DNA from 2 places in the Pseudoalteromonas sp. CH_XMU1449-3 genome. Region 1 is predicted to be linked to the other one. Evidence: predicted binding sites of a transcription regulator. Region 1 holds the regulator's gene; the other holds the start of a gene.
What was found. Region 1 encodes MetJ, which represses methionine synthesis genes. Its sites were predicted from a motif close to TAGACGTCTAGACGTCTA; they were not measured.

Region 1 (6,161 bases):
GGCGCAGCTGCCTTTTTCACAAAAACGCCAGGTCTGTAAGCGTTCGTTATCTGTTAGAGCTGAGTGCCATAGCATAATCGGAGTATCAGGAAAGCGACGACGAAAACGGTTGACTGTTTGGGGTGTTAAGCCAATTTCAGGCACTAATACTAAGGCTTGCTGACCTTTTTTTAGTACTTCTTCTAGGCATTGCAAATACACTTCGGTTTTACCACTTCCGGTAACCCCTTCAAGCAAAAAGCTGGTAAAGCCACGAGCTTGGTTAATGCTAGTGCAGGCAACAGCTTGCTCTTTATTAAGCACCGGCTTGCTACCAACAGTCGGCGCGCGTTGCTGCCATTGGTTATCATGTTCAATAAACTGAGTGATCAGTTCTTTATCAAGCAGACTGTCGATGGTTTTTTTGGTAAATCCGAGTGCTTTTAATTCTGTAACCGATGATTTGCCTGATTCGGCTAGCTGTTTTAATAAACTCAACTGGGTTTTTGCTTTCAGCGACGGCAGCTTTGCACCTTTATCGGTTAGCTCAACCATGTTAATGCTGGTTTTATCTGGGCATTCGCCTTGCCTTAATGCAGCCGGAAGTGCCGTATGAATAGTCTCGCCCAATGGGTAACAGTAGTAGCGTGCTGTGAATTTTAGTAATGCTAAGTGTTGCTCAGATAACACTGGCGTGTCGTCTATAACATCAATAATCGGCTTTATTTTGTCAGCGGGAACATCGGTTGATGTTTTAAGAGCCAAGACCACGGCAACCTTTTTTTGGCTACCAAATGGCACGCGAACGCGCATACCTGGCTTTAACTCAGGGCTATGCAGCAGCTGTTCAACTTTATAATCGAAGGTACGCTGTAAAGGGACTTTTATGGCAACTTCTACAAAGTGCATAACAACTCAACTGAAACAAAGATAGAAAGATAATGTACTAAAATTACTGTTAAAAACCTACCAACAAATACTGAACAACAGCCCACTTGATTATTTTTTTAGCGAAAGATGCATTTAAAGCTTGTCGCAAGGTCACTTGAGCTATAAAATACGCGGCCTATTAATTGTATTAACTGCGTATGGTGCCAGACTTCGGGTTTGGAGAGCGATACGGCCTTAACTAGAGGTTCCCTATGAAAGAAGGTATTCACCCTAAGTACGAAGCTATCACTGCAACTTGTTCATGTGGTAACAAATTCGAAACTAGCTCAACTCTTTGTAAAGACATCCACTTAGACGTATGTTCTGAGTGTCACCCGTTTTACACTGGTAAGCAAAAGATTTTAGACACTGGCGGCCGTGTTGATCGTTTCAACAAGCGCTTCGGTGCACTTAGCAGCAAGAAGTAATCTCTGCTGTTTAGTTAAAAAAAGCACCTTAGGGTGCTTTTTTTATGCCTAAAATTCACAAAACTCATTATTAACGCTGCCACTTACTTATCATCTTCACTTATGTATCTTGCATAACTATTTCTGGTTGTTATGCCCATTATGTCGCTAATTTTGCAGACAAAGCGCCACCCCTTGGCTATATTCTTTTTTGTATAAATGAGTATACCAATCCGCAATAATACTTAATCATTTTGAGGGATTAAACCTGTCGCTACCTGCGTTAAAAATTTCTGATTTAGAACACAACTAAATAACGAAATTTTTACCTTGCTATCAACAAGGTTTCATTGCCTCAAAATAGACTACTTAATTAAGCGTATTGGTATCTAAAAGTTATTAGAAATAATAAATTTAAATAACTTTGTGAGTAAATGCTGTGAACTTCGTTGAAATGGCTATTTGGGGCTAATTTCGGCTAATTGCAGTGTACGTGCGTATAAAATACAAAAACACGTGCTTAAAAGGTCATAAATAGGTGAATTTTTATGTCTGATTAATCGCAACTATGCGCAGAAATTGTTGGGAAATCCTTTAAAATTAAGCGATATAGCATATAACAGGATAGACCTGATAATACTTGGAATTTTTATACATTACAGGTATCGTACTGATGCAAGCTCTCTCACTTTTTAACTTTTTGCAGGATACTATCGCGTTATGTCAGATTTTCGTGAACAAGCATTACATTACCACGCTCACCCCGTTCCAGGTAAAATTAGTGTTGAACTAACCAAGCCAGCCGAAACGGTTAACGATCTCGCTTTAGCTTATAGCCCAGGTGTGGCTGAACCAGTCCGTGAAATTGCTGCTGATCCAGCAAATGCCTATAAATACACAGGCAAAGGCAACATGGTTGCAGTTATTTCAAACGGTACCGCAATTTTAGGTTTAGGTAACTTAGGTCCGCTTGCATCAAAACCTGTAATGGAAGGTAAAGCGTTACTATTCAAACGTTTTGCTGGTCTTGATTCAATTGATATTGAAGTTAAACACCGCACAACAGAAGATTTCATTAATACGGTTGCTAACATCGCTGATACGTTTGGTGGTATCAACCTTGAAGATATTAAAGCGCCTGAGTGTTTTGAAATCGAAAAAGCACTTATCGAGCGCTGTGATATTCCAGTTTTCCACGATGACCAACATGGTACAGCTATTGTAACTGCTGCTGGTATGCTTAACGCCCTTGAAGTGCAAGGTAAAGACATCGAAGATGCCATCATCGTATGTTTAGGTGCCGGTGCTGCTGCTGTTGCTTGTATGGAGCTTTTAATTAAGTGTGGCGCACTGCGTGAACACATTTATATGCTTGACCGTAAAGGTGTGATCCATACACGTCGTGATGACTTAAACGAGTATAAGCAATTATTTGCTAACAATACCGATAAGCGTACATTACAAGATGTTATTGCTGATGCTGACGTATTCGTTGGTGTATCAGGTCCTAACCTGTTAACTGCAGATGATCTTAAGCTGATGGCTGATAAGCCAGTGGTGTTTGCATGTTCAAACCCAGATCCTGAGATTGCTCCAGAAGTTGCACACAGTGCGCGTAACGATTTAATTATGGCAACGGGTCGTTCAGATTTCCCTAACCAAGTAAATAATGTGCTTTGTTTCCCATTCATTTTCCGTGGTGCGTTAGATGTTCGTGCAACGGCAATTAATGATGAAATGAAAATTGCTGCAGTTCATGCTATTCGCGGCATCGCGAAAGAGCCTGTACCAAGTGAAGTATTAAAAGCAGCTGGCGTTGAGTCACTTGAGTTTGGTGCCGAGTACATCATTCCTAAGCCTATGGATCCGCGTTTATTACCACGTATTGCACGTGCTGTTGCTGAAGCAGCAGTAGAGTCGGGTGTGGCGCAAATCGACATGCCAGAAGATTACATGCGTTAAGCTTAATTAGCTATTAGGTATAACGCGCAATAAAAAACTCAGCCTAGGCTGAGTTTTTTTATATCTGCGATTATCGGCGGTGATCCGATGGCCGAAATACTTATTCTGAATCAAGCACTGGGATATCTAATCCCATTTCTTGCATAATTCTTTTAACTTCTTCAGGTACCTTTTCAGGGTTGTCTTTACGTAGGTCGTCATCATTTGGTAATGGTTGACCTGTAAAAGCATGTAAGAAAGCTTCACACAATAACTCACTATTCGTCGCATGGCGCAGGTTATTGATCTGGCGGCGTGTACGCTCGTCAGTTAATACTTTTAATACGTTAAGTGGGATTGATACGGTAATCTTTTTTACTTGTTCTGATTTTTTACCGTGTTCTGCATATGGGTGAATGTATTCACCGTTCCATTTAGCCATAAGTTGTTTCGTTGCCTCGGTTGTCAGTGATTTACGCCTTATTCACAGCGCAAGATGCGGAAATTCTATCTCTTTAAAAAAGATAGTCAAATACTAGTTATTTAGCCATCTAGTGGTGTAAATGTATAAACTTCTATGTGTAAGCCATAAATGCTTTGACTTCTCATATTTGATCATCTAACCTTTTAGACGTCTAAACATCCAATTTAAGAATAGGTGATGAAATGAGCGAAAAAAATAAAGCGACGATTGCTGTTCGTCACGGCATCGAAGCCGATAAACATCATGGTGCGGTTGTACCGCCAATTTACTTATCAACCACCTATTCATTTGCTGATTTTGATACTAAGCGCCAGTATGACTATGGTCGTAGCGGTAATCCAAATCGCGATATTTTAGCTGAAACCTTAGCTGAGCTTGAAGGTGGTGCTAGAGGTATTATAACTGCAACAGGTATGTCTGCTGTGCATTTAGCCACTCAGCTATTAAACAGTGACGATACGTTAGTGATCCCACATGACTGTTATGGCGGTAGTTACCGTTTATTCACCTCGCTTGAAAAACGTGGCCTGTTAAAACTAAAAGTTTTGGATTTAACTAAAACTGAAAATCTCCAAGAAATTTTAGCGATTAAACCTAAGTTGATTTGGATTGAAACGCCAAGTAACCCAATCTTGCGTTTAACAGATATTAAAGCAATTACTAGTATTGCTAAGCAGTGTGGTGCTTTGGTTGCGGCTGACAACACCTTCTTATCACCTGCATTACAAAACCCCATTGAGTTTGGTGTTGATATTGTTGTGCACTCAACCACTAAATACATCAATGGTCACTCTGATGTAGTGGGCGGTGCAGTGATTGCTGCAACGCAAGAGCTAGGCGATGAGCTTGCTTGGTGGGCGAATAATATCGGTATTACTGGTGCACCATTTGACAGCTACTTAACGCTTCGTGGTTTACGTACTTTAAATGTACGTTTAAAGCAGCACCAAGAAAATGCCTTTGCCATTGCTGAGTATTTAGAGAGTTCACCTTATGTAAGCCAAGTTTACTACCCAGGCCTTGCTTCTCACCCACAACATGAGCTTGCTAAAGCACAGCAACGCGGTTTTGGTGGCATGGTGAGCTTTGATATTAAAGGCGACATTAACGATGCCGCAGCGTTTTTAACCAGCCTTAAAGACTTTAGCCTTGCTGAGTCGCTAGGTGGGGTAGAAAGCTTGATTTGTCACCCTGCAACAATGACCCACGCAGGCATGGAGCCTAAAGCGCGCCTTGAAGCTGGTGTGGGCGATACGCTGATCCGTATTTCTGTAGGCATTGAAGACGTAAAAGATCTCATTGCAGATTTAGACCGTGTTTTCAATTTAGTAAAACCAGGTCAAGGCCAACAAGTTACAAAAGCTGAAGCTAAGCAAGCACAGCAAGATACACAGCAAAACGCGTCATTTAAGTTAACGCCAGCACATACGGCATTGTGGTAGAAGAAATGGTAAATATTGTTCATAAATTTGGTGGCTCAAGCTTAAGCTCGGCAGATCGATACCATGCGGTAGCGAACATTGTTCTTGCGAATACTGAGCAGGGCGATTGCATCGTTGTGTCGGCATCGGGTAAAACAACCGATACCCTAGTAAAGCTTTGGCAAAGTTACCAGCAGCAAGATAGCCAAGCTGTTAGCGATATTCTATTGCTTATTGATAATAATCAACGTGCGCTTATAGAGCAGCTACTTACAGGGCAGAATAAACAACAGGCGTTGGCACAGTTAAAAGATGAACTTGCTGTATTAAATGAATTAATTAGTCAGCAGCAGTTACTTGAAGCCCCTTTACTTGCTCATGGTGAAGTGTGGTCGGCGCGGTTATTGGCCGCTTACCTAAATCAGTTAGGTGTTGATGCGCAAGATGTTGATGCAAGGCAGTTATTTACTCTAAATGATGGTCAGCTTTTACATCAAAAAAACCAACAGCAATGCAGTGATGCGATTAGCAGAACACATATCAACGTAGTAACGGGTTTTATAGCAGCAGATTGCCAAGGTAATACGGTGACATTAGGCCGAAATGGCAGTGATTACAGTGCCACCTTGTTAGCGAGTTATACTTTTGCCAAGCAAGTGTCTATCTGGACAGACACACAAGGTGTATTTAGTACTGACCCTCGTAAAGTTAAAAATGCAGTTAAGTATGCCAAGGTGTGCCGCGAGCAAGCTAACTTATTAGCGCGTTTAGGTAACCCAGTATTGCATGCAAAAACCCTGTCGCCGTTAAAAGACACAGAAATCAAATTAGTGGTAAGAAGTAGCTTTGATTGCGATGCAACGCCAACCGAAGTAGTCAAAGAAGGTTACAGTAAAGCAAAGCGTTTTATTACTACCTTAGATAACATCGATTTATTACGGGTTGATAAACTAAGCGGTGGTGAAGTCGGTGAGCTTAGTCAATTAATTCAACACAGCC
Region 2 (6,161 bases), on a different contig from region 1:
CTAAAGCCAATGAGGGCAGGCCAATGGGTATTGCTTCTGCTCTTGCATTACCAAAATCACACGCTCCCCAATTTGTTAAGCTGCCACTTAACTCTAAGCATCTATCACTTCTTAGAAAGTCCAATAGCTTGAACCCGACAAGCAAACCTATTAGCGAAGATATTGAAGAGATTATTCTTTTATGTGATTTCTTCATGATGAAACACACCAACCTAACTATCTGGTGATAACCTTGATTAGTTATTTATATACCTTGACTATACTAGCTTGGAAATTGCAAAAACTAGAATGCACCACCATCTCCACCGCCGAAGCCACCATCCCCATCTCCGTCCGAGCCACTATCTATATCACTAAACATTGATGAACCTAAGAGCACTCCTAAAACACCGATACCCGATATATTGGTAATCGTATTATTCATAGACTCTAATGATTCGCCTTCAGGGAGATTAGCTTTATAAGTTGCAATATCACAGTACATAAAATATGCGTAATGTATGTGTTTTTTATTAAAGCCCATAACGTCTATTGTTTTATCAACCTGAGCTTTTGTATACGTTACAGAGCCACCGTATCTTTTCGCTAAGGCAGGTCTTAATTTGTATTTATACTTTCTGATTGTAGAACTTTTACCAAACATTAAAGTAGCTCCTTTTTTATAAAGCTTTCCTAAAAGAGTTTGACAAGTAACCCCCGACAAACCTGAGAGTGTCTGTAGCTAATGCAAATATCTTTCCTTACATTGCTATGAAGCAAAACCACGAATGATATCCAGTTTATTTTCTGGTGCATCAACAGACATAAAATTGGGAATAGTCGATTCGGTTCTTCTTGGCCGCTCAAGAAATTGTACTGGCCATTCTGTGATCCTTTCTTCTTTCACATGCTTATACTGGCCTGTTGATGGCTCATCTATATATTCACGCTGGAGAATTAATGCTAGTGGCTCTTCAGCTCCAGGTATGTCATTACTGCATTCCAGTGCTTCTTCATAAGTGTCGAAAGCATAGTAATAATCGCTCCCCTCTTCTAAATCAGGAGCACCGTTATGAGGGTGGCACCAAACTCGATATTCAAGTACCTCATCCCACACGTAACCACCACCAGATTTTGCCAAACCAGCATATTCGCCGACTTTATTTGGGTCCAACACTTTTGGATAACTTTTCATAACCATCCTTGAGCAGAAAATATAAGTAAAAAAACAAATAGGCGCTTTATCGCAGCTTTTTTTGCTTCTTTTATAGCCTATTAATATCAAAGCTATTGGTTAATAGCTAGACACAATTTTCGCGCGAAATAAATTTCACGCCTACGGTGAGGAGCTTTTAAAACTGATGGCTGATGGCTGATGGCTGAGAGCTAAAACCGTTGGGTTTCACTCCGTTCTACCCAACCTACGGGGCATAAAAAAGCCCGCGCTGTGGTTTTACAGGGCGGGCTTTTAAATTTTAGTGGCTTAAGCTTAGAACAAGGCGTTTGCTTTGTTTACGATGTTTTCAACAGTGAAACCAAAGTGCTTGAATAACTCGCCTGCAGGTGCTGACTCACCGAAGGTCGTCATACCAACTACTGCGCCGTTTAGGCCTACATATTTGTACCAGTAGTCTGCGATGCCCGCTTCGATTGCTACGCGACGTGTAACGCTTGCTGGTAGTACGCTTTCTTTATACGCAGCGTCTTGCTCATCAAATAAATCAGTTGAAGGCATAGATACCACGCGTACTTTTTTACCTTGTGAACGAAGTTCTGCAGCGGCATCTTGTGCAAGCTGTACTTCAGAACCTGTTGCAATAAGGATAAGCTCTGGCTCACCGTCACAGCTAAGTACGTAACCACCTTTTTTCACATCTGCTAACTGCTGTGCAGTACGCGTTTGTTGCTCTAGGCCTTGGCGAGTGAAAATCAGTGATGTTGGGCCATCTTTACGCTCAATTGCTTGTTGCCATGCAATCGCTGACTCAACTTGGTCACATGGGCGCCAGTTCACTAGATTAGGCGTTAAACGCATGCTTGCGATTTGCTCTACTGGTTGGTGCGTTGGACCATCTTCACCTAGACCAATTGAATCGTGTGTGTAAACGAAGATGCTTGGCTGCTTCATTAATGCCGCCATACGTACTGCGTTACGTGCGTATTCCATGAACATTAAGAAGGTAGCACCGTAAGGAATAAAGCCTTTATGTAATGCAATACCATTCATAATCGCTGACATACCAAATTCACGTACACCGTAGAAAATGTAGTTACCGCTAGCATCGTTAGCTTCTAGGCCTTTTGAGCCATCCCAAAGTGTTAAGTTAGAGCCTGCAAGGTCAGCAGAGCCACCCATGAATTCTGGAAGTAACGGACCAAACGCGTTTAATGCATTTTGTGATGCTTTACGTGTTGCTGGGTTTGCTGGGTTTGCTTGTAGCTCTTCGATGTAAGCTTGTGACTTTTCAGCCCAATCAGCTGGTAACTCACCATTTGTACGGCGTTTAAATTCAGCAGCAAGTTCAGGGTGTGCACTTGCGTATGCTGCAAACTTTTCGTCCCAGCTTGCTTCTAGTTGCTTACCTTTTTCTTTGCCATCCCACTCGCTGTAGATATCAGCTGGGATTTCAAATGCATCGCCAGTCCAACCGAGGAATTCACGAGATGCTTTAATTTCGTCTTCACCTAGTGGCGCACCGTGACAGTCATGGCTACCTGATTTATTAGGTGAACCGTAACCAATTACTGTTTTACAACAAATTAATGATGGCTTATCAGTAATGCTGCGCGCTTCTTCGATAGCGGCGCGAATTGCATCAGGGTTATGACCATCAACATCGCTTACTACGTGCCAGCCGTATGCTTTGAAGCGCGCTGGTGTGTCATCGCTGAACCAACCTTCTACTTCACCATCAATTGAGATGCCGTTGTCATCCCAAAACGCAACTAGTTTACCTAGGCCTAATGTACCGGCTAATGAACAGGCTTCGTGTGAAATACCTTCCATTAAACAGCCATCACCCATGAATGCATACGTGAAGTGATCAACAATATCGTGGCCTTCACGGTTAAACTGTGCAGCTAGCGCTTTTTCGGCAATTGCCATGCCCACTGCATTTGTGATCCCTTGACCTAATGGACCCGTAGTAGTCTCAATACCTGGTGCATATCCATACTCTGGGTGACCTGGTGTTTTTGAGTGCATTTGACGGAAGTTTTTAATTTCCTCTAGTGGTAAGTCATAGCCACTTAAGTGCAGTAGAGAATAGATCAGCATTGAACCGTGGCCATTCGAAAGAATAAATCGATCTCGGTCTGCCCACTCTGGATTCGTTGGATTGTGCTTTAGATAATCGCGCCATAGTACTTCTGCGATATCTGCCATGCCCATAGGGGCGCCAGGGTGACCAGATTTGGCCTGTTGTACTGCGTCCATTGATAAGACGCGAATAGCATTTGCAAGTTCTTTGCGTGATGGCATGAATTCTCCTACCTTTATGTATTTGCGCTGGTTGTTTATGAAGCCCCATTCTTACTTATTGTAAGGGTACAGTGCAATTAAAAATCCGCATTAAATGCACCAATTATGGGCGTTTGTTAAGAACAATACGTTATTAGTAATTTTAAATAGACGTCTAGGCGTAAAATTACTATGCAAACATATTTGTTTTAGATAAAATACGCCCCTTAATTTTTTAGCGCTATTACCGACGTTTGTGAAGCGCAATATTTGTGAGCAGAAATACAATGGCAAAACATTTATTTACTTCTGAATCTGTTTCTGAAGGTCATCCGGATAAAATCGCGGACCAAATCTCTGACGCGGTTCTAGATGCTATCCTTGAGCAAGATTCTCATGCCCGTGTTGCATGTGAGACTTACGTTAAGACCGGTATGGTGATGGTTGGTGGTGAAATCACAACTAGCGCTTGGGTTGATATCGAAGAAATCACACGTAAAACAGTACGTGAAATCGGTTACACGCACTCAGACATGGGTTTCGATGCTGACTCTTGTGCAATCCTAAACACTATCGGTAAACAATCTCCAGACATCAACCAAGGTGTTGACCGTGCTCGCCCTGAAGAGCAAGGCGCTGGTGACCAAGGTCTAATGTTCGGTTACGCATGTAATGAAACTGACGTTTTAATGCCTGCACCAATCACTTATTCGCACCGTCTAGTTCAGCGCCAAGCTGAAGTTCGTAAAAGCGGTGAGCTTAACTGGTTACGCCCAGATGCAAAATCTCAAGTAACGTTTGCATACGAAAATGGCAAGCCTGTTGGTATTGATGCAGTTGTTCTTTCAACTCAACACTGTGATTCAATCTCACAAAACGACTTAGTTGAAGCGGTAATGGAAACTATCATTAAGCCGGTTCTTCCTGCTGAGCTAATCTCAAGCGCAACTAAGTTCTTCATCAACCCAACTGGCCGTTTCGTAATCGGTGGCCCAATGGGTGACTGTGGTCTTACAGGTCGTAAAATCATCGTTGATACATACGGTGGTATGGCTCGTCACGGTGGTGGTGCTTTCTCTGGTAAAGATCCATCAAAAGTTGACCGTTCAGCTGCATATGCTGCTCGTTACGTTGCTAAAAACGTGGTTGCTGCTGGCCTTGCTGACAAATGTGAGCTACAAGTTTCTTACGCTATCGGTGTTGCAGAGCCAACATCTATCAGCATCGAGACATTTGGTACAGGTAAATTAGAAGAAGCGCGTCTAATTGAATTAGTACGTGAGCACTTCGACCTACGCCCTTACGGCTTAATCCAAATGCTTGATCTTGAGCGTCCTATCTATCAACCGACTGCGGCATACGGTCACTTCGGTCGTGATGAGTTCCCTTGGGAGCGTACAGACAAAGCAGACGCACTTCGCGCAGCTGCTGGCCTGTAATAGGTTTGATAAAATGAAGAAAGCGCCGTTTGGCGCTTTTTTTGTGTCTGATTTATAAGTAACTCACTATCTTTTCGTAAACTGCGACACCCCAAACTAAAGCTAGAATTAGCAAACTCAATGTCACTGCCGCAGAAGCCATATCTTTAGCTCGTCCCGATAATACATGATACTCAATCCCTACTCGGTCAGTGAGCGCTTCTATCGACGAGTTCAGTAACTCAACAATTAACAATAATAAGTAAGGAATAAACAACACTAACCAATGATTTAATGACTGCGCAAGAACCACTGACAAGGGTAATAAACACACCCCTAGATAGATTTCAGAGCGAAATGCCGACTCTTCTTTAAATGCCGCTTTAAAGCCTTTAATAGAACACTTGGTTGCTTTTAAAATACGCCCAAAGCCAATACCATTTGGCTTATTAACTAGGGGAATTTTTGGTTCTTTCATTTTTTACCTACCCGCTCAGAATTAGCCCGATCATAATGATAAATTCTTACTCTGTCACCCAAATACGCTTGATTAAACGCTAGCAATCACCTGGAATACTGCTGGTGTTTGCGCGGGAAAACTGATCATTAGTTAATTGTTCTCTCAGTGCTTGTAGCGTTTTATAAACACTTTTTAGCGAAACCTTGTTACTTAACCAATGCGGAATGGAACCTCCAGGATCTGCGTAGGCTTGATGGCTGACCAACAAATTACTTTGTTGCTGTTCTAAACGCCAATAAGCGGTGAGGTCTTTAATACGCACAACGCCAGAGACTTCGGCTTTTGCATAAGGTTGGCTTTTGATTTGTAACTCGGTTTTGTGCTCATCTAAAGCGCGATAACAAGAGTAACTTACTAAATCTCGGTCTGACACCGGCCAAGGCGAGTTAAAGTGGGTATAAACAAGGGTTTCTGAAGGGCTTAAGCGCTCCATTAAGGTCACGCTTTTGACATTTTCGAGCCAGTTTGCGGCGTTGTCGGTATCACTGAGCAATGCCATAAAATCACTGGCCTTGGCATTTTTTACCAGCACAGAAGCATTAATTTCTATAATACCAGTTTCGTGCTTTTTATAACTAACCTTTATGTCGTCTTGCTGTTTATAGGTTTGCCATTCAATAGGGTTAGCTACTGCCGAGAGACTCAAACATGCTAACCCTACCCATAGGCACAAGCGCATTTATTTAAAACCAATAAGGGTCTGTATTAAATGACGCGTGGCGACTTTGCTCCATCGCACTGACCAAAAACTCAGACTTTTGATCAAGCCATGATTGAATTTTGG

Region 2: metK (methionine adenosyltransferase) is a predicted target of MetJ. The motif match lies at 3,608-3,625, and genes of this name have one in related genera.

Annotation. Positions count from the first base shown of each region.
Region 1 is NZ_JAYMDY010000013.1:104,589-110,749, reverse strand. It holds gene priA (primosomal protein N') at 1-888, opposite strand, end outside; gene rpmE (50S ribosomal protein L31) at 1,122-1,337, shown strand; gene WA256_RS15935 (malic enzyme-like NAD(P)-binding protein) at 2,037-3,278, shown strand; gene metJ (met regulon transcriptional regulator MetJ) at 3,379-3,699, opposite strand; gene metB (cystathionine gamma-synthase) at 3,924-5,183, shown strand; gene metL (bifunctional aspartate kinase/homoserine dehydrogenase II) at 5,189-6,161, shown strand, end outside.
Region 2 is NZ_JAYMDY010000005.1:45,386-51,546, forward strand. It holds gene WA256_RS07920 (hypothetical protein) at 1-227, shown strand, start outside; gene WA256_RS07925 (DUF6559 family protein) at 284-643, opposite strand; gene WA256_RS07930 (GCN5 family acetyltransferase) at 749-1,174, opposite strand; gene tkt (transketolase) at 1,469-3,460, opposite strand; gene metK (methionine adenosyltransferase) at 3,727-4,878, shown strand; gene WA256_RS07945 (diacylglycerol kinase) at 4,931-5,335, opposite strand; gene WA256_RS07950 (START domain-containing protein) at 5,415-6,023, opposite strand; gene WA256_RS07955 (CYTH and CHAD domain-containing protein) at 6,061-6,161, opposite strand, start outside.